Regions from separate parts of the Bacillus silvicola genome, predicted to be linked through region 3. Evidence: riboswitches for the same ligand, from Rfam matches in the RefSeq annotation. Region 3 holds a riboswitch; each other region holds the start of a gene.
The links. A riboswitch is a leader RNA that binds a small molecule or an ion and turns the genes downstream of it on or off. The one in region 3 is predicted to bind thiamine pyrophosphate.

Region 1 (9,883 bases), 340 kb from region 3:
CTGTTCATATATGTCAGCTCCAGAAAATGCCGCGGAATGCGCGAGTGCTTTCGTAAGCTCTGGCGCAATAACGTGACCATCTTTCGGATAATATACCGCTCCTATAATTGACTCAGATAGAAACGGCTCTTTTTCCCGTAAATGGTCCCCCGTTAAAAAGTAGGAATTTTCACCTGTTTTCTGTTGCCAATCCATAATACGAAGAATTCTTTCCTTCTCATCTTCATTTTGGGCAATACGATAAATGCCTTTTTCTTCATACCCAATGTCGATGCCTGTCTTTTCACGTAAAACTTCTGCAAGTTGTGGAAATATAGCACGGCTTTCCCTAGCAAGTTCAAATAGCGGGTCATATTCATCCCACTCTGCCTGAACACCGAGCAAACCAGCAGCTGCTTTCGAAGCTTCAGATGCGATTCTTTGCTTCTCTACAATCGCTACTTTATGCCCTCTTTCTGCTAGAAAGTGTGCAACTGAGCTACCAATTACACCTCCGCCAATAATCGCTACATCATACTTCTTACACATGTTTTCCCGCCCACTTTCTTATTGATTCCTTATAAGATTTCGCCTTGCTATACGGATTACTACTGCTTATAATCCCAGACATAACAGCAATGCCACTTACACCATTTGCAAGAACATCACCTGTATTTTCAGGAGTGATTCCACCAATTGCAGTTATTGGTATGGATAAACACCTTGCCATATGAGCAATTTCTTCTAATCCTCTTGCTGGCACATCCTTTTTACAAGCCGTTGGAAATACATGACCGTAAACGAGGGAATCCGCTCCATTTTTAAATGCCACTATCGCTTCATCTAGAGAATGTACTGAATAGCCAACATGCAAATAAGAAAACTTTTCTTTTACTAACCTTACATCTGCGCTTCGATATCCTAGCTGAACACGCGGAATATTTAATAGAATAGCAATATCAATTCGATCATTTATCACTATCTTCGATGCCGGAAAGCCTTTCCCCAAAAGACTTTCCACACCTTCATACAATTCCTTCGTACTTTTCTCACGCTCACGAATATGCAAATAATCAATCTCACTCTCAATTTGCATCGCTACATTCACTAACTCTTCGAATGGCATATGGCCATTTGAGATTACATGGAGCTCATTTTTCATATTCATTCGCCTACTTTAAAATGTTTTCAAATAATTCATCGGCTGGAACGATTTCTTTCGTCATTCCTTTGTCTTTCAACCATTTGTTTTGTTTCTCCCATGACTCTTTTGAATCCGATAAGAATGGCTCATCTTTCGTTTCCATCTTCTCTAATAAAATTTTCATACTTTCTTTTTCAACTTCTGGTACAAGCGGGAAGTTTTCTTTTTCTTGATGATCTAATAAAATATTTAATGCTTCATCAGGGTTTTTCTTCATAAAGTCATACCCTTTTTGTGCCCCACGTAAAAAGGCTTGCAATGCTTCTTTATCTTTTTTCAACGTTTTATCACCCGTTACAAACACAAGCTCATGATAGTTCGGTACTCCGTAATCAGCTGGATTAAAGTATGCTGGTTCATGGCCCTCATGACGCATAACAGGTACTTCATGGTTAATGTATGCTCCTGTTACAGCATCTACTTTTTTCGTAATTAACGCTGGTACTAAATCAAATCCAACATCGACTACTTTTACTGTATCTGGATTACCACCATCTTCTTTTACCATCGTTTTTAAATATGCTTCACTTAAAGGGGTTCCAGAATATCCAACTGTTTTTCCTTCTAAGTCTTTAGGTGACTTAATACCTGCTGATTTCAGCGATACAACATGATTTAACGGCGAACGTACGACAGCTCCAATTGATTTTACTGGAATTTGTTCATTTGCTCTGGCCATGACAACATCTGGCTGATAATACAGACCAACTGTCACTTTCCCTGCAGCAGCTAACGTTAATGGATCAGTCGGATTAGAAGGGAATTTAATATTCACCTTTACTCCTTCTTCTTTAAAGTATCCTTTTTCAATTGCCGTATAAATAAAGCTATGTACCGCATTCGGGTACCAATCAAGCATTACTGTTATTTCTTTTTCTGTTTTATTCTTATCTGATGCTGAATTACTCGAACATCCTGCAATCATTGCAACTAATAATGTAAACACAAAGATGCGTTTTAATAATTTCATGAATGTTTCCTCCAACTAATAAATTTCTTTTCTAATATGGAAATAAGTATGACGAAGAAAATAGCTAATAATGATAACAATACAATGGGTGCAAATACACCAGCTCCGTCTAACTGCGTCATCATTCTTTTACTGAAATATCCAAGCCCAGCTTGTGCACCGAGCCATTCTCCAATTGCCGCCCCGATCACACTAAGCGGAACTGCAATTTTTAACGCTGAGAAAAAGTAAGGAAGAGCAGATGGCAACTTTAGCTTTAGAAAAATATCTTTTTTCGTTGCACCATACGTAACTAAGAGCTCCTCCCACTCTTTCTTCGTACTACGCAGTCCATCATACGTATTGACCGCAATTGGGAAAAACGTAATTAAAACTGTGACAACAACCTTACTCCAGATCGTATATCCAAACCATAAAACAAATAGGGGCGCAAGTGCTGTAATCGGGATGGTTTGCGAAGCTACTAATAATGGGTAAAATGCTCTTTCCATCCACGTACTCGCATTCATTAACATTGCTAGCCCCACACCTAATACGATAGAAATAGCAACACCTATTAAAACGACGTATAACGTTGCCGGTAAATGAACCGTAAATAATATGTCTTTTAGTTTCCATATCTTCATTACAATTGCAGATGGTGGCGGTAAAATGTACATCTCATCTACAATTCTTGCCCCTACTTCCCACATAACGAGTAAAATACTAGAAAGTGTAAGAGCAGGAACTAATTCTTTCAAACGGTTCATCATACAAGTACCTGCCTTTGTAACATACTAAGGAGCTCATCTTTAAGCGCCAATACTTCAGGCTTATATAAATCCTTTCGTGTTCGGTTACGCTCAAGCGGCACAATTCGCTCAGTTAAAGTTGCTATCGGTTGATTTTCTACAACCAAAATTCGATTAGAAAGAAACAACGCTTCTTCAACATCATGAGTGATAAATAAAATTGTTTTTTCCCACTCTTTCCATTGTTCAAACAACCATTCTTGCAAAGATGCCTTCGTTAAAGCGTCCAATGCGCTAAACGGTTCATCTAACAATAATATCTCCCCGCCCGTTAATAAAGTTCGGATAAAAGATACACGTTGTCTCATACCACCAGATAAATCTTTCGGATATTTCGCCTCGTATCCTTGTAACCCAAATTTATGTAACAGTTCTTTCGCTTTTACTTGTGCTTCTTTCTTCTGCACACCTTGACACTCTAGCGGCAGAGCAGCATTCTCAATAATCGTCCTCCACGGTAAGAGCATATCTTTTTGAGGCATATACCCTACAGGATGACTCTTTGTTTCTATCAGCTCTATCTGTCCAGTACTTGCCTCTTCTAATCCTGTAATAAGGCGAAATAAAGTACTTTTCCCACATCCACTCGGTCCGATAATACTTACAAACTCTTTATCTTGTATAGAAGCATTTAATTCATTGATGATTGGTTTCTCATCATAATGAAAAGAAACATTATGAAACTGTAGTATGTTCTTGCTCCTCAAATCCCCACATCTCCTTACGATAGGACATATCCCAGAATAAATATTCAAATCGACTGGAATATAAGAAAATCTCCTCTAATCGGTCTAGTTCTTTCTCAGACTTTCCAACCGCCATTTCATTTAATAAGTCTATTAACCAAATACAAAGGTCGCCGTATTCTTCAGAGCTATATCCTTGAATCCACTCACCAAAAAACTCATGATCTCTTGCTCCAGGAATATCATTTAAACGCTTTCCAATCTCCCAATAACTCCACATACATGGTAGAAGTGCTGCTATTAATTCCGCAAGTGTGCCATTTTGAGATACAGACATCATATAATTTGTATAAGCTAAATTTTTAGCAGATGGTTTCGCAGATTCCATCTCTTGTACAGAAATACCAAGTCTTTTTGCATATTGTTTATGGATCGTCATTTCACCATTTAAAATACCATCTATTTGCTCTGCAAACTTTGCCATAACTTGTGGATTCGTTGCTTTTACAACACCAATCGCATATAACTTTGCATAATCTAACAAATATAAATAGTCTTGAATAATATAATACTGAAATTTATCTTTTTCTAACGTGCCATCCCCCATACCTACTACAAACGGATGATTATGACTTTTCTCCCAAACAGGTTGCACAGTTTCTAATAATCTATCGCAAAATTTCATTTCTATTTCCCCTTTCAATATATGTACCTAAATAAAAAACCACTTCTATATATAAGAAGTGGTTACAGCAAATAAAATTATACATTTATTCGTTGTTCCACTTCCCTTCGCTAGTATTACCTAGATCAGGTCTGTAAGGGTTAAGGATTATTCCTCTCTCAGCACATCAAGCACCCCTAGTGGTTTCAATATGAATTTTTCAAATAAAAAAGCCCCGTTTCTATACGCAAAGAAACGGGGACTCATTGTTAGTGTCCGAATTGCTTCCCTACGCTAGCATAATCTAGATCAGGTAATGAAAAGGATCAAAGGCTTACGGCCCACTCTCAGCTGGCAACACCAGCTCTCCTAGCAAACTATAAAATTATCACTGTCAGTATAACACCGTAATAAGACATCATCAACTGTTTTAATTTTCTTAATTGCGAATTAAATCTTAACATGTTGAACAAATATAAATGCGCCCCCGCAAATGATATATACAATATTTATATACGAACCTCTCTTCTAACATTATTTTTATTGATTTCATATTACATTTATGTGAATACGACCAATATATTATATCTTTATACTATAATAAAAATACAACTATACAACTAGAGGAGGTCTTTATTACATGAATATGAAAGCTACAGCTTTAACAGCAACTACTATAGCAATTGTTTCTTTACTTCCTTCTATGGGAGAATCCGGTATACAAACAGCGGCTGCTAAGCAACCATCTAAAGTAAAAACTGGATATGTAAAAATTGACAACGTTGCACTACATCAAAATAACAATGCAGACAGTGCAATAATTGATAATATTCGATTTAATAGCCCGGTTACTATTCTTGAGACAACTCAAGATTGGTATAAAGTATCTGTTAACAACAAAACAGGCTATATGAAAAAAGATGCAATTCTATTCAAAAAAAATGTTCAATCAAAGAATCAATATATCGTAAATGCAAACGCATTAAACGTTCGTTCTGAACCTAATACAGAGTCTTCTATTCTAGATATATTACCAAATGGTCAATTCATTACCATTCAAGGTGAACAAGGGGATTGGTACAAAATATTACATAATGGTCAAATTGGATACGTACAAAAAACATTTGTATCTAATGGATCCACACCTCTAGTAAAAGGTGTAACTGTACAAGGTTCTCCTTCTTATACTGTTGCAACACCAAAATTAAATGTACGTAGCAACGCTAGTACAAGTAGCACTCTACTTGGTTCATTACAAAATGGTACACAAGTACAAGTAGTAGAAACGGTAGGTACTTGGTATAAAATTCGTTTTGGCACAGGATACGGATATGTAGCAAAACACTATGTAGTGCAACATCAAAATCAATCACAAACTAAAACAGCTCAACCTTCATCAATTCCAGCTGTTTTCAAATTTCCAACTCAAGGAAGAATTAGCTCAACTTTTGATATGCGCTGGGAACAAATGCATTATGGTATAGATATTGCAGCACAAGGCAACATCTCTATTCAAGCTGCTGCTACAGGTAAAGTTGTGAAATCTTATTATTCGGCTAGCTACGGCAATGTCGTGTTCGTCGCCCATCAAATAAATGGAAAATTATATACAACAGTTTATGCTCATATGAAGGATCGTGCTGTACAAGTTGGGGATCAAGTGCAAGCTGGACAATTAGTCGGTCATATGGGAAATACAGGTCATTCATACGGGCAACATCTCCATTTTGAATTACATAATGGGGAATGGAATTTTGAAAAAACAAATGCAGTGAACCCACTGCCATATTTAGTTAGGTAAATTCTATGCCACGCAATATACCTCTCATTATTGAATACCTGTCCTTTTTTGGTTTAATCTGTTGTTTAATCATTTATAATACGAACACTGTATTTTTATCTATTATTATTGCTTTTGTTGCCTTAGAAATCATTATGGAAGCATTACAAATGCGGCTAAAACAAAAAATAGCCCATATTTATAATGTAATTTTCCTTTTGAGTGCTCTTATAACAAATATAATTAATAATGGTTTTTATTTATCTACCGTACTTCCTGTATTCTTTATGACTGTTTTATTATTCATAGCTAGATACGTTAATGTTCCTCATAACCAAAAACATGAACAAGAAGCTTAGAAAGAGGAGACACTGTGTACCAATATTTCAAAGATAATCCAATGAAATATATACTGAATTTATATGAAAAAATGAATACTTTTTTTGGTATACAAGGAAGTTCTACTGCACAATTTCTCCTTTATGGAATGTTATTTCTTATCTTAGTTACTTTCTCCTTGTTTTACTAAAAAAAAGGATCTCACATAAACTTGAGATCCTTTTTTAATTTATATTAATTTTTAATATGTAAAATACGGTTTATCCACAAGCATATTTTTCATAAATAAAACTAAGATTATATTTTTTCTCTAAGCTCATTCTTTGTTCATCGTCGCACCAATAGAAAAGAATATCATGAATCGTTGCATAACGCTTATTTTTAAGAAATTGTTTAAAGAATGATGGTAAACAATCATGTAATTGTATAAATATATAATTGCGTAGTGTTTCTTCTTTGTATTCAATACCCTTACAAATATACAGTAATTCTTCACAATAATATGCATGCTGTGGAACTTGAATCATTTCAAAAAATGGTACATATGATAGCAACTTTCCAATAAAATGACCATATCGATCCATTACCCCTATCGTCATATGCTCCATCATTTCTTTCATCACATATAAATAATCATCTACATGTGTTGTCTTTAATGGATCTAATCGATCTGAAATTTGAGAAAGCACAGCTCTTTGACAAGCTAAAACTACTTGACTCGGTCCATAATATGATAGAAAATCTGTACACTTACGATACTTTCGTAATAAGTCATGTGTATACAAATCATACACAAAAGTATTACAATACATCGCTAGATTCATCATATCACTATTTAATTGTTCTTTTGATAGTGTTTTAGCTCGCTTACACATATAAAAAAATGTAAATTCCAATACTTCTTTATGAGATAATAGATGTTTACAATCTGTTATACATTTCTCACTAAATTTAACTCGATTCCAAATTTCTACATCGCCATCTGTTAATTCACCAATACGATATTTAATAATTAAATAGTTTAAAGCAACCGCTTGCGTCAAAAGATCCCATGTTTCATATTCCAATGAAGTTTGGACAAATTCATCTAGTCCCTGGCTTATCATAAAATCATTTGCCTCTTCATACCAACCAATCTCTTGACATAAACGCAGAATACGTACTAGAGTTGGAATTTCATCTTTATGAAACTGCGGTAAACCCTTTACTTTATTCATTCCATATACGATAAATGCCGCTAAATTTTCTTCTTTATAAAACTCTTTTTCTTTCCATACTAATATAGTTCGCTCTTTCCCTTCACCTTTTGGATGACAAGGTACAAGCAAAGAAAATAACTTAGCGAAATTGTTTGGTTCTATATATGTATCTGTAACCAAATTCCAATTTGGATCGCCCTGTGCAGCCCTCATATAATTCCCCTTTCCTTTTTATCTATGTAGGAAATATTAATTCATTATTACATCATTAACAATAAATATCGTTATATTCAAAATCTATCATAATACTTATATCTATTAGTATATCATTTTTTCTCTCATTAAAAATTAGGAATAACAAATTTAAAAAAACTGTCGAAAATATTAACGCTATACTTATTATATAATGTCTCAGATACATCACGCTAACATATTAGTTTAATCCATATATACTAGAATAATGTATCTGATCTTTATACATAATTTATTCCATGTGCTCCGAGATTTCACTTAAAGCAAAGCCAGCTTGATCATCAGCCGATTCTCTTATAGCTAAATCACCTAGTGCTAGCATACCCACAAGTTGCCCACTCTCAACTACTGGTAAGCGTCTAATTTGATAATGTGCCATTAATTCTGTAGCTTTTTCAATCGAATCATCTGGAGAAACTGAAACAATGTTTGTTGTCATTATATTTGTAATTTTATTAGATCCAGGATGTTTTTCAGCAATCCCACGAACAACTAAGTCTCGATCAGTAACAAGCCCAACAACTTGTTCATTTTCAACAACAGGAATCAATCCAACCGATTCTTCCTTCATTTTTACAGCAGCCTCATATACATTATCTAACGGGGTACAATGTACAATATGAGTACTCATAAAGTCTCTAACTCGCGTCATTTTTATCTCCTCCTTTTAATACATACCATAGCTTTTCCTAAATCCCTTTATTTATTTGAGAAAAATAAGATGATAAAAAAGAGGCATACACATAATAAAAAAGAGTCAGCACATTGCTGACTCTTTTTTTATGACCCGTACGGGATTCGAACCCGTGTTACCGCCGTGAAAGGGCGGTGTCTTAACCACTTGACCAACGGGCCATGGCTCCGCAGGTAGGACTCGAACCTACGACCGATCGGTTAACAGCCGATAGCTCTACCACTGAGCTACTGCGGAATATATATGGTGGGCCTAAATGGACTCGAACCATCGACCTCACGCTTATCAGGCGTGCGCTCTAACCAGCTGAGCTATAGGCCCATATACTTTACAGGGGCAGTAGGAATCGAACCCACACTGGAGGTTTTGGAGACCTCAGTTCTACCTTTAAACTATGCCCCTAAATGATGCCGGCTAGAGGACTTGAACCCCCAACCTACTGATTACAAGTCAGTTGCTCTACCAATTGAGCTAAGCCGGCATAAAAAAAATGGTGGCTCGGGACGGAATCGAACCGCCGACACGAGGATTTTCAGTCCTCTGCTCTACCGACTGAGCTACCGAGCCAACATAAATGGCGGTCCCGACCGGGGTCGAACCGGCGATCTCCTGCGTGACAGGCAGGCATGTTAACCACTACACCACGGGACCATTGGTTGCGGGGACAGGATTTGAACCTGCGACCTTCGGGTTATGAGCCCGACGAGCTACCGTACTGCTCCACCCCGCGACGATATTATATTGTTTGAAAAAATGGAGGAGGTAGAGGGATTCGAACCCCCGCGCGACTCTCGCCGCCTGTCGGTTTTCAAGACCGATCCCTTCAGCCGAACTTGGGTATACCTCCATGAAGGAAAATCAATATTTTTTTATATGTAACTAAACCACTTTTTTTGAAAAAATGGAGGAGGTAGAGGGATTCGAACCCCCGCGCGATTCTCACCGCCTGTCGGTTTTCAAGACCGATCCCTTCAGCCGAACTTGGGTATACCTCCGACATATAAAAAATAAAGTGGAGCCTAGCGGGATCGAACCGCTGACCTCCTGCGTGCAAGGCAGGCGCTCTCCCAGCTGAGCTAAGGCCCCATGTTTTTGGGAAAATCGGGAAGACAGGATTTGAACCTGCGACCCCCTGGTCCCAAACCAGGTGCTCTACCAAGCTGAGCCACTTCCCGTTAATAAAAGCGCGCCCGAGAGGAGTCGAACCCCTAACCTCTTGATCCGTAGTCAAACGCTCTATCCAATTGAGCTACGGGCGCATATGGTGCCGAGGGCGGGGGTCGAACCCGCACGGTGGTCACCCACCGCAGGATTTTAAGTCCTGT
Region 2 (9,883 bases), 750 kb from region 3:
GAATGGGTAATGGTTTGTTAAAGTAAGGAAGCGAGTATAGAACGGTTGCTTCACTTCTTTTAACATATCGACAGACTGATCAAAGTATTCGATATCTTTTAGTCCCCAGTTTAGTTTTGTTTCTGGCGTAATCTTGTAGTCAAGTTCGTTGTAGTAACGATCATAACCAAGTGCCGGATACATAATGTTACGGTTCCAGAATGTTGCGTTGTTTGCGTGGAATACTGATGTGTGATACCCTTGCTGACGCAAAATCTCTGGAGTTGCTGTATATTCGTTGTTACCGTGTGTGAAGAATACAGCACCACGGTCTAGTGGATATAATGAAGTATCTACTAAGAATTCAGCATCAGATGTTTTACCTTGACCAGTTTGATGGTAGAAGTTATCGAAGTAATAACTTTCTTTCGCAAATTGGTTTAAGAATGGTGTAACTTCTTGTCCGTTAACTTGCGCACCAATTAAGAATGTTTGTAATGATTCAAGAGAGACAACAATTACGTTTTTCCCTTTTGCAGTACCAAACATATTTGGATCTGGTTTACTTTGTGTTGTTTTCACATAGTTTTCTGCTTCTTGCAATTTACTACTATCAGCAAACGCTTTTTGTGAACTTGATTTTGCTTGTAAGCCAAGATCGTATGCTTGGTGTACATATAATCCTAAGTTTTTAACAAGCATAACGCGATCGAATGAACGTGTTAATAGTTCTGGACGCTCAGCTTCTGCAAATCCTAGGTTTACGAAGAAAATAGCAATTGTTGACACGAAGTATAGGGAACGCATCGGACGTGCTACACGCTCTGTCGGTGCAAAATTTTTCTTCTTCTTCAATAGAACGAAGAATACGATAATATCCGCAAATGCAAGGATGATTTTGAAGTTAAATAATTCTTTCACACTAGAACCTAAACTTCCGAAATTAGATGTTTGTCCTAGTACTGGTAAAGTAACGAAGTCATTGTAGAATCCGTAGAACATTACGTTACCAACAAGGATAAACGTTAAGATAAAGTTGATTCCTAGTGCTATATAGTTACGTTTTTTCCCTTTTGCAAATAATGCAAGACCCACAAACAGTAATGATGCTGCTAATGGACTAATGAATAAAATGAATTCTTGCATAAAAGATTCAAGTTTTAAATCGAAGCTAGTGCGTGTAATAATGTAGGTTTTTAGCCATACGGCCAAAGCTACGAATAAAGTGAAACGCACATTTTGAAATTGTGATTTCATGGTTTCTTTCATTCATTTCCACCCTTTCTCTATCAGGCTTGGTCGATTTTGGAGCGAAAAATGTTAAAATAAAAAATACATAGTTTTCTTGGCCATAATTAGAGTTTCTATATTCACCCATATACGACTTTAACTATGCATACCCTTTTTGGTTTCTTGTGCTGCTCATAAGCATAACGTCATTTCTGTATTATACAACAAAATTCATTTCTGAGAAACACTATAACATTTTACATTTTTTGTATGTTATTTGTCACTACCAGAGAAAACTTTAACATTCGTTTATATGCTCGTCAACTAGAAAATATAATAAATATAGAAAAGAATGTTAGGTGGAATCGAAAATTTTAAGGTTGAGAAATATGAAATGCAAAGCTTAAATTGGCTTTCTAGAAAACTATTATATGAAGGGAAATACGAGAAAATAAACGAACACTTGTTCTTTTTAGGTTTGTTTGTTACAATGAAATTTATTGATAAATTTTGTGTAATTTTGATGAACTTTTACTGATAACATAAAGTAGCTTATTTCTTTTGAAAATAGGGAGGCTTTTAAATGAAACAAAAATTTTCAGTGGAGGCGTTTTGGAAGAAAATAAAACATGTTGCAAAGCAAGCTGGTCAGTCTGTAATTTATGTGAGTTTATTGTTGTTTTACGTTTTGCAAAGACCGGATGTTCCAAAACGAGTGAAAATTATTGTAATTGGAGCACTTGCTTATTTTATTGCACCGATTGATGCAATCCCAGATTTCATTGCGGGAATTGGTTATACGGATGATTTAGGTGCGTTAACGGCCGCACTATTACAAGTATCGTTATACGTAAATGAAGATGTGAAAGATAAGGCACGAGTGAAGTTGGCAGAATGGTTTGATTCGGAGATAGACACATCATTTATCGATCAAAAATTAGATCAATAGGTGAGAACTGTCATATGGTGACAGGGCGAACGTAAGCGAGGAAGTGCATTATGCCATCAGGAAAAACGCATACGAAAATAAACTTAATATCTCTTCCAGTTGTTTTGTTTATGCTCTTTTCGTATGGATTAACAAATTTTGATTTTTTATTAACTTTTGCAATTGGCTTTTTAGTAGGTACTTCATTTTTAACACCGGATTTAGATACGTATAGTAATGCGTATAATAAATGGGGATTCCTCCGCATTTTTTGGTATCCATATAGGAGCGTAATGCCCCATCGTTCCTTCTTCACACATACGATTATAATTGGTGATATTATTCGTATTGCATACATGTTAATCGTGTTTTCTCCGTTTTTATTCCTATTAAATGTAATCGCATTCGATGGAAATTTAATAGAAATTGCGAAGAAACATGAGGTTGAAATTGTAACGTTCGTAATGGGCATTGTAGTGGCGAGTACGCTCCACATTATAGCGGATAAAGTGAACACACGCCGAAAGAAAATGATGAGAAAAAAGAAGAAACGAAGAAGATAAAGAAACCGTCCCAAAAGGTATTTTGGGACGGTTTCTTCTTATTAATAGGTAGGTTATGCTTGTCGCATCGCCGATAAAATTTCATTTACCACCATGCGACAGTTTCTTTTTAATCAAACGTTTGTTTAAAGTTAAGCTTTCAGTACTTTAATACCTTTTACGATGTTCCAAATGAAGTAGTATAAGCTAATGATTCCGCAAATACATAAGACAATCATTGCGCCAATTCCAAGTGTTACATCTGCCTGATCAGATCCGATGCCCATAATTCCTAAAATAGTTAAGCCAATGAATGTAGCGATACTTGGGATAATGTGTGTCCATAGCGCACGTTTTGCATGTGGTTTTGTTTCAGCATCGCCCACAATCCACACGATAATTGGGAATAAGATAGGGGCAAATAGTACACTAAAGTATGATAAAGCAGCTAGTATTTTGTTTCCGTTCATATATATCACCTCATAAATAATGTCCGTTGTTATACTATTATTATGCAATAATTTTTGCAAGCTTACTATCGATGAACATTACAAGAACGTGACGATTTTGTAAGATTTTCGCATTAAATAATATAATTTTCAAAAAAATCTTTTTTAATGGAAAATGATGTGATAAAGTATAAATGGAAATAGATGAAAACGTTTTCTCAAACGTTTTTTATTTTTAGACTTAAAGGTATGATGACCTGATAGTCTATTGATGGGGTTATGTTTATTTAAAAGGGGATTATTGAGGGGGAGAGAACAATGAACACATGGACACAAGTTTATGATCCGTTCGGGAACATTTGGATTTCTGCAGCGGTCGCACTTATTCCGATTATCTTTTTTTTCTTAGCTTTAGCAGTTTTCCGCATGAAGGGGTATGTGGCAGGATTTATTACAGTTGTACTTACAATTTTGGTGGCTTTATTTGCATATAAAATGCCATTCACAATGGCAATGGCAGCGACGGGATACGGTTTCTTATACGGATTATGGCCAATTGCGTGGATTATTATTATGTCAGTATTTTTATATAAAATTTCCGTGAAAACAGGTCAATTTGATGTTATTCGTGCATCTGTATTATCAATTACGAATGACCATCGTTTACTTGTTATTTTAATCGGTTTTTCATTTGGAGCATTTTTAGAAGGGGCAGCAGGATTTGGTGCACCAGTAGCGATTACGGCAGCACTTCTTGCAGGTCTTGGCTTAAATCCTTTATATGCGGCTGGTCTTTGTTTAATCGCAAATACTGCACCAGTAGCATTCGGAGCGATGGGAATTCCGATTACAGTAGCTGGACAAGTAACTGGTATTGATCCGCATAAAATCGGGCAAATGGCTGGACATCAATTACCGTTCTTATCATTATTTGTTCCGTTCTTTATCGTATTTTTAATGGATGGATTTAAAGGGGTAAGACAAACATGGCCTGCTCTATTTGTAGCGGGTAGTTCATTTGCAATTACACAGTTTATTACAGCGACATTTTTAGGACCAGAACTTCCTGATATTACGTCAGCACTTGTAAGTTTAGTGAGTTTATCTCTATTCTTAAAAGTTTGGCAGCCGAAAGAAATTTATCAATCTAAAGAAGCGAATAGTGAAGTAGCTGCGGCGACGACGGTGACATCTATGCCGAAACTAACAGTAGGAAAAGTCGTAAAAGCATGGTCTCCGTTCATTATTTTGACTGTGATGGTAGTCATTTGGAGCCAAAGTTTCTTTAAAGCGTTATTTGCTCCGGGCGGTGCTTTAGAAAGTCTTGTGTTTAAGTTTGAAGTTCCGGGCTTGCACAATTTAGTAATGAAAGCAGAGCCAATTGTAAATAAACCAACGCCGTATGGAGCAATCTTGAAATTAGATATTTTATCAGCGACGGGAACAGCAATTTTAATTGCTTGTATCATTTCTATCTTTATTTTGAAAATGAGTGCAAAAGATGCAGTAGTAACATTTAAAGAAACGTTAAACGAACTGAAGATGCCAATTCTATCTATCGGATTCGTATTAGGATTCGCATTTATCGCAAACTATTCTGGTCTATCTTCTACATTAGCGTTAGCACTTGCTGGAACTGGCGGACTATTCCCGTTCTTCTCACCATTCTTAGGTTGGATTGGGGTATTCTTAACAGGGTCTGATACGTCAGCGAATGCACTGTTCTCGAATTTACAAGCGATTACAGCGCAGCAAGTCGGTGTATCTGAAGTACTTCTCGTTGCAGCAAATACAACGGGCGGTGTAACAGGAAAAATGATTTCTCCGCAATCGATTGCAATTGCTTGTGCGGCAGTTGGACTTGCTGGAAAAGAATCAGATTTATTCCGCTTTACAGTGAAGCATAGTTTGTTCTTCGTAATTATTGTTGGTATTATGACGTATGTTCAAGCATATTATTTAACGTGGATGATTCCATAAAGTGAAACTTTAATCAGTGGGGGTTTTGTTCATCCCCCACTGATTATTAGTTGAACCAATCGGGCTTTTACGGGCAGTTGATCCCCACCTAACTTCTTTGCTTCCGCTGAATTTTGAGGTGGGGTCTTACGGCCCGTTAATGCGGGATAAACAACAAAAGAAATAAACTTTGCATTTTTCAGATTATCGTGTATGATGGGAAAGTATTGAAAATTAAATCAGTGATAAACTAGGGGTGCCTAACGTATGCGTAGGCTGAGAGAGAAGCGCGTGATCTTCTTAACCCTTTGGACCTGATCTGGCTCGTACCAGCGTAGGGAAGTTAACGGCTTTACATAATGATGTCTTTTATGAGCCAGGTCCTTATTTTTTTATGGACCTGGCTCTTTTTATTTTGGCATACGCTGGCCATATCTCGTCCTTGTCACGTACAGGGGGGCAACATAAGTTATGAAACAATCTGTTTCAGTTGAGCAAATTGAATTGAAATCGAGTTTACCAGGAAGTAAGAAAGTATATGTGGATGGACCACGCGAAGGTATGAAAGTGCCGATGCGTGAGATTGAACAAAGCGATACAAACGGCGTTCCGAATCCGCCGATTCGTGTGTATGATACGAGCGGTCCTTATACAGATCCTGCGTATAAAGTGGAGCTGGAAAAGGGGTTGCAGGCGCCACGCCACTCTTGGATACTGGAGCGTAGTGATGTAGAAGCATACGAAGGGCGCGAAGTGAAACCGGAGGATGACGGTGTAAAGGTGGCTTCGAAACATACACCTGTTTTCCCGCAAATGGATCGCAAACCGCTTAAAGCGAAGCAAGGTGCAAATGTTACGCAAATGCACTATGCGCGTAATGGCATCATTACGTCTGAGATGGAATATGTCGCGATTCGTGAAGGAGTAGAGCCTGAGTTTGTTCGTAAGGAAATCGCGGAAGGTCGCGCTATTTTACCAGCGAATATTAACCATCCAGAAGCAGAACCGATGATTATCGGACGTAACTTCCACGTGAAGGTCAATGCAAATATCGGAAACTCTGCTGTATCGTCTTCTATTGCAGAAGAAGTAGAGAAGATGACATGGGCAACGCGCTGGGGGGCAGATACGATTATGGATTTATCTACAGGTAAAAACATTCATACGACGCGTGAGTGGATTATTCGTAATGCACCTGTACCAGTTGGCACAGTGCCGATTTATCAAGCGCTTGAAAAAGTAAATGGAATTGCAGAAGATTTAACGTGGGAAGTGTATCGTGATACGTTAATTGAGCAGGCGGAGCAAGGCGTTGATTACTTTACGATTCACGCTGGCGTATTACTTCGTTACATTCCGATTACTGCAAAGCGTACGACAGGTATTGTTTCGCGTGGTGGTTCGATTATGGCGCAGTGGTGTTTATTCCATCATAAAGAAAACTTCCTATATACTCATTTTGAAGAGATTTGTGAAATTATGAAGCAGTACGATGTTTCGTTCTCTCTTGGAGATGGATTACGTCCAGGTTCGATTGCAGATGCAAATGACGAAGCACAATTCTCTGAGCTTGAAACGCTTGGTGAATTGACGAAAATTGCTTGGAAACATGATGTGCAAGTGATGATTGAAGGACCTGGGCATGTGCCGATGCATTTAATTAAAGAGAATATGGAGAAAGAACTTGATATTTGTCAGGGCGCGCCGTTCTATACACTTGGGCCGTTAACGACAGATATCGCACCAGGTTATGACCATATTACATCAGCAATTGGAGCTGCGATGATTGGTTGGTTTGGAACGGCGATGCTTTGTTATGTAACGCCGAAAGAACATTTAGGATTGCCGAATAAGGATGATGTCCGCGAGGGTGTTATTACGTACAAAATTGCAGCACATGCGGCTGATCTTGCGAAAGGGCACAAAACGGCTCATCAGCGTGATGATGCACTTTCAAAAGCTCGTTTTGAATTCCGTTGGCGCGATCAATTTAATTTATCTTTAGATCCTGAACGTGCGATGGAATATCACGATGAAACATTGCCAGCAGAAGGCGCGAAAACGGCTCATTTCTGTTCAATGTGTGGACCGAAGTTTTGTAGTATGAGAATTTCACATGATATTCGTGAATATGCGAAAGAAAATGATTTAGAAACGACAGAAGCAATTGAAAAAGGGATGAAAGCGAAAGCGAAAGAATTTAAGGACACTGGTAGTCATTTATACCAATAACACGTTACACCTCTTTACTTGATTGATCACACTGTAGTACCTAACTTAAATATAGAAGAAGCCCGCTTTGCTAAGACGGTAGCAAAGCGGGCTTCTGTCGTTTATAAGGCGAAGAAGAGGTGTACCCAGTAGTATAAGAGGAATAATGTGACGACTGTTGTGAGAGGAATAACGATAAGGGATACACTTAAATAGTCTTTCCATTTTACTTTAATTTTGTTTTGTTTCAGGATATACATCCAAATGAGGGAAGCTAGCGTACCGATTGGTAATAATAGTGAACCGATGTCACTACCAATAATGTTTGCGAGGTAGATAGTTTTTAATGTGACTGGGTCTAGTCCCATTTCCGTTAATGTGATTGTACCAATCATAAGTGCAGGGTGGTTATTGAAGACGTTAGAGAGGAGGGAGACGAGTCCGCCCATTGCAAAGCTAGCATAGAGTAGATGTTGACTTACAAGTGGCTCGAGCCAGTGAACAAGCGCCGCTGTTAATCCTGCGTTGTGAAGCCCGTAAATAATGACATACATAGAGAATGCGAAAATTAAAATGTGCCACGGTGTCTTTTTCAAAATATCGACAGGGTTTGTTCGTAAGTAGTACCATCTCCAGATGAGAAGAACGAGTGAACCGAGTCCGGCAACAATTTCGATTGGAATCGATAAGAAGGATGCAACGAATAGAAGACAGCGCATAAGGAAGACGAAGCCTAATACTTTTAACATGAATTTTGTACGTTTTTGTTTTGTATCAACAGAATTTTTTCCTTTTAACGGATGGAAGTTTTTTGTGAAGAAAATTTCTTCAATATCATAAGAAGAAACAGGTAGTTTTTTCGGAAGTTTTTTCTTTAAAACTGTATACATGAGCCATGACATAAACAATAATCCTAATGTTGCAGGTACAAACATCATAGCAGTATGCATATAAAGGGTCATATGGACGATGTTTAATGCGATTAAGTTTACGATATTGCTTACACCGATTGGTGCACTAGATGCAGTAGCGATTAAAGCGCCACTTAATAAATAAGGAATTTGTTGATGAGGCTTTAATTGAAGATTTCTCAGAAGAAGAATTAAAATTGGAGTTGTAATCAAAATACTACCGTCATTATTAAATAAAAGAGTCATAAGGAAGCATAGTAATTGAATATACCAGTATAGGCGGTGTCCGGAACCTTTCGCTAAATTTGCGAGTTTTGCTGCAGCCCAATGGAAGAAGCCGAAGCTTTTTAATATAACTGCCATAACGATGGTCGCTAATATCGTTATGGAGGCGCCTCCAATTTTACTTATAATGTCCATGACGTCTGGTTTTGATACAAGTCCAGTAATGAGGATAATACCAGCGCCGATTGCTGCCGGCCACGCCTCATTTAAACCACGAGGTCGCCAAAAGATAACAATCATCGTTAAGAAGAATACAATAATAGTAATCCATATTTCAATGCTCATATTTAACCTACCTTTCTATTTTCCCTTGAAAATGTAGCTTGTCTCAAGTTTATATTGGTAGTATATTCAGCAGGAAATAAGAAGAACTAGACATATAATGGAATAGAGTGAATATGTGTTTTTTGAGCTATAGGACAAGTATACATACTAGTGTAATAACTATTAGGATAGATGTCTAATAAATGAGGGGCATTCTATGTACGAATGCCCCTCGTTTATCCCGCTATTTGCCGGGCAGTAAGACTCCCACCTCAAAATTCGGCTGGAGCAAAGAAGTTAGGTGGGAGCCCTGCTGCCCGTAAAGACCCCACTGATTAAAGTTTCACTTTATTATTTTTCCTTCAAAAAAGTTCGATCCTTCAAGAATAAATTCCAGAAGAAAATGAATCCGGGTAGTAAAATTGCAATTCCGATTGCGTAAAGAATAAGAAGTGCATAGAATGTTTCGACCGTCGTAAAGCTTGTAAATACAGTTACATCCGGGTAAATGATATACGGTAAATGGGCGACGCCGTAAGCGTAGCTTGCAAATGCATATTGAGCGACGACAGCTAAAACTGCAATGCGAGGAAATCCTAGTGTGCCATACTTCTTATTTGTCCACCAAAGGGAGGAATATCCGATAACAAATAAAACGATAGAGACTGTAAACCATGGGAATTGCTTTATTAAGCCTTGCATAAGCCAGTGTGTTTTAGGGTCCATTACAACGAGAGCGATAATAGCAGTCACGAGCGTTGCAGGACCAAGTATGATGGCATTTCTTCTATAGATTCTATATGCATCTTCTGAACCTTGTTCTCTCGCAAAATCAGCAAGAAAGAGAGATGATAGAAATAGTTCCGAAGTTAGTCCAAAGAGCATATAACAATAAATAACAGGACTAGAAAGAAGCTTTCCATAAAGGAGCACTTCTTTTCCTTCAGACATCGTAATATAGGCACCTTCTGTAACAGGTAGAACGGTAATTAATAGAGCTGGGATTAAGAGCCCAGTAATACCTGAAATAATCCGAAGAAGGTGTTGGTACTTTGGCAGGGAGTAAGCAAATACCATAAATGTACTGCGAATCGCAACGAGTACTAAAATTAACATAACGGGTAC
Region 3 (9,883 bases):
CATGCTTACCTTCCACTGAATATGCACAAGCTTGCCAAAAACTCGTTTTATCCATTCTTTCAGGAAACTCCCTTTTCGTTTCATCTATGCATCTATAAACGGCATCAAATTCCCCTTTTTCAAATAAACGAAACAACTCATTTTGCAACTCTACAAACCTATTCCGTTTCAAACAATCTCCTCCCTATTTCTAATTTTTAATATCAAAAACAAACAAAAGCTATGTAGCGTTTTAATACTACATAGCTTTTTTCTACAAACTCTTACTTACTTCCTCTATTAGCTTCTTCGTACTCTCATACGCAGATTCCGCTAAACTAATCGCAGAAATAACAGAGACACCATCCGCACCGGCTTCTATAACCGAAGCGGTATTTTCAATCGTAATCCCACCAATGCCAACAATCGGTATTGTAATTCCTTGTTCTCTAAAATGAGCTAAACCTTTCGTTCCTTGCACAGCTTTCGTATCTTTTTTCGTACTCGTTGGGAAAATAGGGCCAACACCTAAATAATCAGCTCCGTTTTCAATTGCCCAGCGTGCTTCTTCAATTGTATGGGTAGATACACCAACAATTTTATCTCCCATTTTTTCACGAACAGAAGTAATTCCTTCATCATCTTGTCCAACATGCACGCCATCTGCATCTAACTCAAGAGCTAGTTCCACATCATCATTTACGATGAATGGTACACCATACTCCTTACAAATTGCCTGTAGTTCTTTTGCGAAACAAATACGTTTCTCTCCCGTTAAAGCGCCTTCCCCCTTTTCACGAAATTGAAAAATTGTTATACCGCCTTCAAGTGCATCTCTCAATACTTGTAGTGGCTCCTTCGTACAATTGTTACTTCCCATAATAAAATATACCGATAGTAATCTAGACATTTCAGCCTTTGTAATACGCGGCATCTAGTTCCCCTCCTTACTGTATAAGCTCAATCTTCCCATACTTCTCAATATCATCTGAAGTTGTATTCGCTAACTGATTTAAAAATTCAATTTGGAAACTACCAGGTCCCTTTTCCACTGTCTTAGCAGCTGCCAGTTCCGCAGCTACACCATAAAAAGTTAATGCCGCTACTGCTGCATTTACATAATCCTTTTCTACTGCTACAAATGCTCCTATTACAGAAGTTAGTAAACAACCAGTTCCCGTAACTTTCGTTAAAATGGGATGACCATTTCGAATAAGAATAGTTCGCTCTCCATCTGTAACAACGTCTTCTTCTCCAGTAATTACCGCAACTGTATTTAATTCATCCGCTGCCTGTTTTGCAATATTTACAACATTGCCATTTCCAGCACCGGCGTCTACCCCTTTAATTTCCCATCTTTCATTAATAACGTTCGCTATTTCAGCTGCATTTCCGCGGATAATCGCTAAATCGATTTCAGCCGGAATATGTCTCGCAACTTCTGTCCGATACGATGTTGCTCCTGCCCCAACCGGATCAAATAATACTGGTACACCATTTGTATTTGCCGATTTTCCAGCAAGTAACATCGCTTCTACCTCTTCAGAACGAAGTGTACCCATATTTAATACAAGAGCTCCAGCAATGCTAGCCATTTCTGCTACCTCTTCTTTTGCATACGCCATTACAGGCGATGCCCCTAACGCTAACAAACCGTTAGCTGTAAAATTTGTTACAACAACATTTGTAATATTATGAACGAGCGGATTAGACTCTCTCACCAAATCCACTACTTTACTAATTTCTTTCCTATTCATCCTTCTCATCCCCTAACTATAATGATGGGAGATACACAAAAAGGCACTTTGCGCGTACGCAAAGTGCCTGAACATGTGCTTTTACACTCTCCCTACGCTGGCATTATCCAACAGGTTCAAATGGTCAATGACGGATTAGTCATACTCTCAGTTTGCATCCACAAACTCCCATGTGTTACTTATTCATCTACTTCAGAGTCTACTCTTATTCTAATAAAATAACAAGTTCTTTCCTTTTAAGAATGATAGAGATCTTAACTCTCCTGGTTCAACCATTTTTCACCTTTATATAATAAAAATGAAATTCATTTACAATGTCAATGGATACCCTTTAAAATCTGACATTTATATAAATCTTTTATTTACATAAGTAAAACTCTCCCCGGTATATTTCATCACAAATAACTCAAACCTTCCGCGAGACTGAATAGAACAACGATGTATGCTATATTTAACGTATGGAAATTTGAAAGGATGTTTTTAAATATGGCAAAAAGTATTGTAATTGCTGAAAAACCTTCTGTTGCACGTGATATCGCACGTGTACTGAAATGTGATAAAAAAGGGAACGGCTATCTTGAAGGTAGTAAATATATTGTTACTTGGGCTTTAGGTCATCTCGTTACATTAGCTGATCCAGAAAGCTATGATGTAAAATACAAACAGTGGAATTTAGAAGATTTACCAATGCTACCGGAGCGTTTAAAACTAACCGTTATTAAACAAACAGGGAAACAGTTTAACGCTGTAAAAAGTCAGCTTCTTAGAAAAGATGTAAATGAAATCATTATAGCTACTGACGCCGGTCGTGAGGGAGAGTTGGTCGCACGCTGGATTATCGATAAAGTTAAAATGCAGAAACCAATTAAACGTCTATGGATTTCATCTGTTACCGATAAAGCAATTAAAGATGGCTTCGCAAATTTAAAACCAGGAAAAGCATATGATAATCTATACGCTTCTGCTGTCGCACGTTCAGAGGCTGACTGGTATATCGGCCTTAATGCGACTCGAGCATTAACTACTCGCTTTAATGCTCAACTAAATTGTGGTCGTGTCCAAACACCTACTGTAGCCATGATTGCAAACCGTGAAGATGAAATCAAACATTTCAAAGCTCAAACTTACTATGGTATCGAAGCTCAAACAGCTGAGAGATTAAAACTAACTTGGCAAGATACAAAAGGAAATAGTCGCAGCTTCAATAAAGAAAAAATCGATGCACTTGTGAATAAAATCAGTAAGCAAAATGCTACTGTTGTAGACATTGATAAAAAACAAAAGAAATCGTTCGCTCCTGGTCTTTACGATTTAACTGAGCTACAACGTGATGCGAATAAAATATTTGGTTACTCTGCGAAAGAAACATTAAACATTATGCAAAAATTATATGAACAGCATAAAGTTTTAACGTACCCTCGTACGGATTCACGCTATATTTCATCTGATATTGTCGGAACACTTCCAGAGCGTCTGAAAGCTTGCGGAGTTGGAGAATACCGTCCTTTAGCACATAAAGTATTGCAGAAACCTGTAAAATCTAATAAATCATTTGTTGATGATAGTAAAGTAAGTGATCATCACGCAATTATTCCAACAGAGAGCTATGTAAACTTCTCAGCTTTCACAGATAAAGAACGTAAAATTTATGACTTAGTTGTAAAACGTTTCTTAGCTGTTTTATTCCCGGCCTTTGAATATGAACAACTAACATTGCGCACGAAAATTGGTGACGAAACGTTCATCGCACGCGGAAAAACGATTTTACATGCTGGTTGGAAAGAGGTTTATGAAAATCGATTTGAAGATGATGATGCAATCGATGATGTTAGAGAACAAATCTTACCTCGAATCGAAAAAGGCGATACATTAAACATAAAACTAATTGTCCAAACATCAGGTCAAACGAAAGCACCTGCACGCTTTAATGAAGCAACATTACTTTCAGCGATGGAAAACCCAACAAAATACATGGATACGCAAAACAAACAACTTGCTGACACGTTAAAGTCAACTGGTGGATTAGGTACTGTAGCAACGCGTGCTGATATTATCGACAAGTTATTCAATTCGTTCTTACTTGAAAAACGTGGTAAAGATATTCATATTACTTCAAAAGGCCGTCAGTTACTTGATTTAGTGCCAGAAGAACTGAAATCTCCTACACTAACTGGTGAATGGGAGCAAAAGTTAGAAGCTATCGCTAAAGGAAAATTAAAGAAAGAAGTATTCATTTCAGAAATGAAGAACTATACGAAAGAAATTGTTGCTGAAATTAAATCGAGTGATAAAAAATATAAACATGACAACATTTCAACGAAGTCTTGTCCAGACTGCGGTAAACCGATGTTAGAAGTAAACGGCAAAAAAGGTAAAATGCTCGTTTGCCAAGACCGTGAGTGTGGTCATCGTAAAAATGTATCTCGTACAACAAACGCTCGTTGTCCGCAATGTAAGAAGAAACTAGAACTACGTGGTGAAGGAGCGGGCCAAATTTTCGCATGTAAATGTGGCTATCGTGAGAAACTTTCTACATTCCAAGAGAGACGTAAAAAAGAATCCGGCAGCAAAGCTGATAAACGTGACGTCCAAAAATATATGAAACAACAGAACAAAGAAGAAGAACCATTAAACAATCCATTCGCAGAAGCATTAAAGAAATTAAAATTTGATTAAACAAAAAGGTTCCTACCACTATCGGTAGGAACCTTTTATTTTTAATGAATAATTTTACTTCCTTTTGCGTTCTCAACAAACTTTTCACTCGATTTGTTAATTGGTGTTTTCAGTAATAACGCAGCAATAATCATAACTACTACGAAAACACTTAACACAAGTAAATCTCTTATTACTATATCCCAAAGCATTCCGCCAACTGTTTCACGAATTGCACTAATTGCATATGTGAATGGTAAGAACGGATAAATCGCTTGGAAGAATGGTGGTGTCATTTGAATTGGGAACGTACCACCCGATCCTGCTACTTGTAGTACAAGTAAAATAATCGCCATCGATTTCCCAACGTTTCCGAAAATAGAAACGAGTGAGTATACGATACAAACAAAGACTCCACCGATAAATAAACTAAATAACACAAACCAGAACTTATCGACTACGTACGTACCGAGTAAGAATATATCTCCCATTGATACGATAAACGCTTGTGAAAGACCTATCGTTAAGAATGTTAATAAACGTCCGAAGTAAACTTCATGGCTCTTATAATTTGCGCCCTCTTCATGTACTTCTACCGTTAATAACGAAACCATTAATAATGCGCCTACCCATAATGCAAGCACTGTATAGAATGGTGACATTGCTGAACCGTAGTTCGGCATTGCAAATAATTTATTCTCTTTTAAATTTACTGGATTCGCGAAGTAATCACTTTGCTTTTCAACATCATTCTTTAATAAGCGTATGATGTCTTTTATATCCTCTTCTGATTCAAAATCACGAATTTTATTTGCTAATTCTTTAATCTTTTTCTCAGTAGCTGGCATTTCAGCTTTAATATCTGCAATTTTCTTTTGACCATCTACTAAGCCTTTTGATGAGTCTTCAAGTAATTTTTTCACATCTGGAAGCTTCTTATCTGCCTCGCCTAAAATTTGAGATGTATTTTTAGACATCTCTTTTGTACGAGCAATTGCTGCATTGAAATTTGGAGTGATTTCTGAGTCATACTTAGCTAAAATGTCACCAATTTGGCCCGAAACATTTTTAGACACTTGATTAATACTTTCAATAACATCTGCTGCTGGTTTTTGACCTTTATTAATAGCGTCAATTCCTTTATCAGTTAAATCCATTCCTTTTTGCAAACCATCTTTTGCTTTATTTAACTTAGCAATTGTGCCATTAAGATTTTTATCACTATTCACATCGCCCAAAACTTTATTTGTACTTTCCATAACCGGAATCATATCATTAACTAAATTCCATCCTGCTTTGAACTGTCCATTTAAATCATTTAAGGCTACTTTTGTAGAATCTAATCCATTAACACCTTTGTTACTTAAGTCTTCTCTTGCTTTTTCAAGCTCCGTTTTTAATCTGCTGTAATCATTTACAGCCTTATCATATTTTTCTCTACCATTGTCTAATGCTTCATTTGTTTGGTTTACTAAATCATTTGCTGCTTTTATATCTTGATTTAAATTCCCTCTTAACTGCTGAGCGTCTTCTTTTACATTTTCAGCTGTGTTTTTCAATTGCTCAGCTGTGCTTACTGCTTTTTCGAAATCTGCTACAAATGTCGTATTATAATCTGCTTCTGCTTGATTTACCAAGTTATTTATTGCATCTAACTTTTTATTAGTAGCGTCTCTTACATCTTGTTTCACTTCTTGCCCAGTACCAATAATATTGGCAATATCTTTAACGCCACCATTTGCATTTTCTATAGCTGATTTAAGATTCGTTAATTTATCTATTCGTTTTTGGAAGAAGTCTTTTCCAGAATCAGTTGGTGCAAATTCTTTAAATTTAGTAAAGATATCAATTAAATATGAAACACTATCTGCACGACCTTGAAGATTCTCAGAAACCTTATTAAGGTCTTGTTTCGCTTTTTCCGAATCAAAATTACCATTTTGTAACCCGTTTATAACACCTTGTGCATAAGTTGTTCCGACACGTATCGAACTAAAAACATTATTTACAGTTTGATCAATATTTTTAGCAATATTTTTATACCCCTCACCATTCACTTGCGGTAACGCTGGAATTTCTGGTATTTGTGGTACGTGCGGAATAGTTATATTAGGCAACACTGGGAATTTAGCCGGATCTGGAAGTGTCAGATTAGAATCAAATGATGGATTTTTTAAGAAATCTGTAATTGCTGCCGCACTATCTAAACCTTGTTGCATTACAATTAAATTATTCTTAATAGTTCCTGGAGCACGTTTCAATGTTTCATCATTTCTCGCAAAGAATTTATCTAAATTCCCTAACGCTTCTTGCCCATCATTCATAACACTTTCTACAACTGGTAACTCTTTTTGCGCTACTTTCACAACATCTTCTGCCCGAGTTGCATCATCTAATGCCTTATCCACAAGTGTATTCATTTCTGGGAACTGTGCTTCTAACTTAAAGACAAGATCCTTGACCTTCTCAATACTCGGTAAGTTAGTTTCTAAATCGATTCCAAGGTCATTGAAGATTTTAAAAATCTCACCGTTTGCTGTTTTAACAAAGTTTTTACTAACCTCTTCTGTAAGACCCGATGCACCTTTAGCTGTAATCTTCGGTGCAATGGCATTCACCTTTTCATTTACATAGTAATCAATTTCTGGTTTCTGTGGATTTTCATTCAAGACTGTTGCAATCTTTTCAGAAAAATCTTTTGGAATAGTAATACTTGCGGAATAATCTCCACGCTCTACTCCATAAATTGCTTGCTTTTCATCAACAAACTTCCATCCGAAATTTTTGTCCTTCTTAAGTGAATCTACAATTTCTTCTCCGATGTTAATATCTTTCCCTCTTAAATTTGATCCAACATCTTGGTTAGAAACTGCAATCTGGATTCCTTTCGTATTTCCGTAAGGATCCCAAGAAGCTTTAATGTTAAACCATGCATATAACGATGGTAAAATCATTAACCCTAAAACAATAACAATTGCAGCCCAATGTTTGGCTACATTTCGTAAATCTGTCTTATAAATACGCCAAATTTGTTTCATAAAAGTTATCACCTAATTATATATTTTTCCTTCTTTAGAAAATGATACATACATTTTGCAATTATATCACTTTCTACATCGTGGATTAACCAAAAACGCACTATTTTTCCATTAAATATTTCACCTACTTCATTATATAACGAAGTAGAAAAAGTATGCATACAAAATGACCAAATTAGTTTTACATTCAATAATAACAAATATATAGGAAATGTCATAAAAAATACAAGTATTTTCTCTTGGAAATACTTGTATTCATCAAAAAAATCCTCACAGCTTTTTATTATCTGTGAGGATTTCTTCTATTATATATCTAATTGTACCTCTACACCGAAATGATCTGAAATTACATTTCGATTTGTACCATTAAAAATAACTTTTGAAGAACTAACCATTTTACTTTGATTACTTAATATTAAGTCGATTCTTAAGTTTTGTTTATTTTCATCCCAACCAGCAATCTCACCTTGGACAGTTGTTCCTTCATCCTTCTCCATTGCTAGTTCATATGTGTCGTATAAGCCTTTTTGCATAATGTACTCATAACCCTCTCCTTGCAAACGAGCATTGTTATTAAAATCACCCATTAGGAAGGAAAGTCCATTGCTATTTACACGCTCCATTAAACGATTGACTTGACCTTTGAATGATTCTTCTTCATCATTCCACCAGCCAAGATGGCAAGAATAAAACGTTATATTCTTATCATTATAAGCAATTGTTGCACTTACAATTTTGCGTGTTTTCCAATACGTTGTATCCTTATTTTCTGAGATAAAGAACGTATCTTCCTTTACAATGTTGTGCTTTGTTATAATTGCTAATCCTTCCTCGTACACATCATATCCAATATGAGAGAAATCCCAAATAATATTGTATTCTTTTACATTTAATGCTCTTAACTCTTCTAGCAGTAAAAGTCCAAAATTATCTTTTTTCTTGTTACCGCATACATTTTCAGCTTGTATAGACTGACTTACTTCTTGCAATGCGATCACATCATAATCTTCTTCTTGAATTACTTTAGCAAGATACTTTATTTTTTCAATTTGATTTTCTTCTTGCCAAGAGTGACAATTTAAAGTTAGCAATTTCATATTATTACGCACCTAACATATCTTGAATGTCTGACTTTAATACGTCAGCTTTCGGGCCATATACTGCTTGTACACCTTTATCTTTTACAATAAGTCCTAAAGCACCGTTTTGTTTCCATTGTGCTTCTGGTGCAACAACATCTAAATCTTTTACTGTTACACGTAAACGTGTCATACAAGCATCTACGTCAGCAATATTTTCTTTTCCACCTAATAAATCGATAACTTTTGTTGCTAATGAACCATCTTGTACGTTTCCTGTTCCTTCTGATGACTCATCTTCATTATCAATATAGTTACCCGCACGACCTGGTGTTGGTAAATTGAACTTTTTAATTAAGAAGTTGAATAATGTAAAATTAAGACCGAAGAACACTAATGAAACGATAACGAAATTGATTAAATCTCTTGTTAAACCTGCGTTAACCATCATTGGTGTACGAGTAATTAACTCAATAAATCCAAATGCATGAACACGTAAATGAATTAAATCTGCTAATGCGAATGCAAGTCCTGTTGTAATTGCATATACAACATATAATACTGGTGCAATAAACATGAACATGAATTCAATTGGTTCTGTAACACCTGTTAAGAATACTGCTAATGCTGCTGATAAGAACATTGGTTTATATTTTGCACGCTTATCTTTATCTACGTTACGGAACATCGCGAATGCGATACCCATTAAAGCTGCTGATGAACCAATAACTTGTCCCGCTTTGAAGCGAGCTGGTACGACATTATTTAATAAATCGTTATATGCTTTCGTATCTCCACTTGCTAATAAGTTATTTAAATCTGTAATCCATGCAAGCCACAATGGATCTTGTCCTGCTACGATTTGTCCAACTTTTGAGCCAGTTAACATCGTGTATGTTCCGCCTAGCTCTGTGTAGTTCATCGGAATCGTTAACATATGATGTAATCCAACTGGTAATAATAAACGTTCTAATGTTCCATATACAAATGGCGCAACAACTGGCGCACTATCTTTAGATGCTGCAATCCAACGACCAAATTCATTTAATCCACTTTGGATAAATGGCCATAAAAGTGATAATACAATCGCAGTGACTGTAGACCAAACAATTACAACGAACGGTACGAATCGTTTTCCATTAAAGAATGCTAATGCCTGTGGCAATTTATTATAGTTATAATACTTGTTATATAAAGTAGCTCCTAAGAAACCTGTGATAATCCCTACGAAAACTCCCATGTTTAATGCTGGTGCACCAAGTACAGAAGTAAAGTAATCTTTTACAACTAAATCTCCTGCTAATACTGAAGAAACTGTCGCTTTTGAATCCGCTAACATTTGAGCGTTTACGCCAAATATAGCTCCTGTAATTCT

Region 1: it holds a riboswitch for thiamine pyrophosphate, as region 3 does, so the genes downstream of both, tenA (thiaminase II) here and thiM (hydroxyethylthiazole kinase) in region 3, are expected to answer to the same signal.
Region 2: it holds a riboswitch for thiamine pyrophosphate, as region 3 does, so the genes downstream of both, thiC (phosphomethylpyrimidine synthase ThiC) here and thiM (hydroxyethylthiazole kinase) in region 3, are expected to answer to the same signal.

What each region holds. Positions count from the first base shown of each region.
Region 1 is NZ_JBNGVC010000013.1:401,001-410,883, forward strand. It holds gene thiO (glycine oxidase ThiO) at 1-528, opposite strand, end outside; gene tenI (thiazole tautomerase TenI) at 521-1,141, opposite strand; gene ACP6L7_RS24235 (ABC transporter substrate-binding protein) at 1,152-2,153, opposite strand; gene ACP6L7_RS24240 (ABC transporter permease) at 2,150-2,902, opposite strand; gene ACP6L7_RS24245 (ABC transporter ATP-binding protein) at 2,902-3,651, opposite strand; gene tenA (thiaminase II) at 3,620-4,315, opposite strand; TPP riboswitch at 4,401-4,503, opposite strand; TPP riboswitch at 4,564-4,675, opposite strand; gene ACP6L7_RS24255 (SH3 domain-containing protein) at 4,935-6,095, shown strand; gene ACP6L7_RS24260 (hypothetical protein) at 6,101-6,433, shown strand; gene ACP6L7_RS24265 (DUF3965 domain-containing protein) at 6,674-7,825, opposite strand; gene ACP6L7_RS24270 (CBS domain-containing protein) at 8,097-8,516, opposite strand; tRNA gene ACP6L7_RS24275 (tRNA-Glu) at 8,648-8,719, opposite strand; tRNA gene ACP6L7_RS24280 (tRNA-Asn) at 8,721-8,795, opposite strand; tRNA gene ACP6L7_RS24285 (tRNA-Ile) at 8,803-8,879, opposite strand; tRNA gene ACP6L7_RS24290 (tRNA-Trp) at 8,890-8,960, opposite strand; tRNA gene ACP6L7_RS24295 (tRNA-Thr) at 8,967-9,039, opposite strand; tRNA gene ACP6L7_RS24300 (tRNA-Phe) at 9,050-9,125, opposite strand; tRNA gene ACP6L7_RS24305 (tRNA-Asp) at 9,134-9,209, opposite strand; tRNA gene ACP6L7_RS24310 (tRNA-Met) at 9,212-9,288, opposite strand; tRNA gene ACP6L7_RS24315 (tRNA-Ser) at 9,313-9,405, opposite strand; tRNA gene ACP6L7_RS24320 (tRNA-Ser) at 9,461-9,553, opposite strand; tRNA gene ACP6L7_RS24325 (tRNA-Ala) at 9,572-9,644, opposite strand; tRNA gene ACP6L7_RS24330 (tRNA-Pro) at 9,660-9,733, opposite strand; tRNA gene ACP6L7_RS24335 (tRNA-Arg) at 9,744-9,817, opposite strand; tRNA gene ACP6L7_RS24340 (tRNA-Leu) at 9,821-9,883, opposite strand, start outside.
Region 2 is NZ_JBNGVC010000013.1:1,498,043-1,507,925, forward strand. It holds gene ACP6L7_RS29800 (LTA synthase family protein) at 1-1,248, opposite strand, end outside; gene ACP6L7_RS29805 (YkvA family protein) at 1,793-2,158, shown strand; gene ACP6L7_RS29810 (metal-binding protein) at 2,209-2,700, shown strand; gene ACP6L7_RS29815 (magnetosome magnetite crystal formation protein family) at 2,832-3,149, opposite strand; gene lldP (L-lactate permease) at 3,447-5,108, shown strand; TPP riboswitch at 5,330-5,445, shown strand; gene thiC (phosphomethylpyrimidine synthase ThiC) at 5,559-7,319, shown strand; gene ACP6L7_RS29830 (arsenic transporter) at 7,421-8,779, opposite strand; gene ACP6L7_RS29835 (cytochrome d ubiquinol oxidase subunit II) at 9,110-9,883, opposite strand, start outside.
Region 3 is NZ_JBNGVC010000013.1:744,754-754,636, forward strand. It holds gene ACP6L7_RS25945 (alpha/beta hydrolase) at 1-172, opposite strand, end outside; gene thiE (thiamine phosphate synthase) at 254-913, opposite strand; gene thiM (hydroxyethylthiazole kinase) at 927-1,736, opposite strand; TPP riboswitch at 1,809-1,918, opposite strand; gene topB (DNA topoisomerase III) at 2,223-4,412, shown strand; gene ACP6L7_RS25965 (YhgE/Pip domain-containing protein) at 4,454-7,429, opposite strand; gene ACP6L7_RS25970 (endonuclease/exonuclease/phosphatase family protein) at 7,735-8,526, opposite strand; gene ACP6L7_RS25975 (PTS transporter subunit IIBC) at 8,531-9,883, opposite strand, start outside.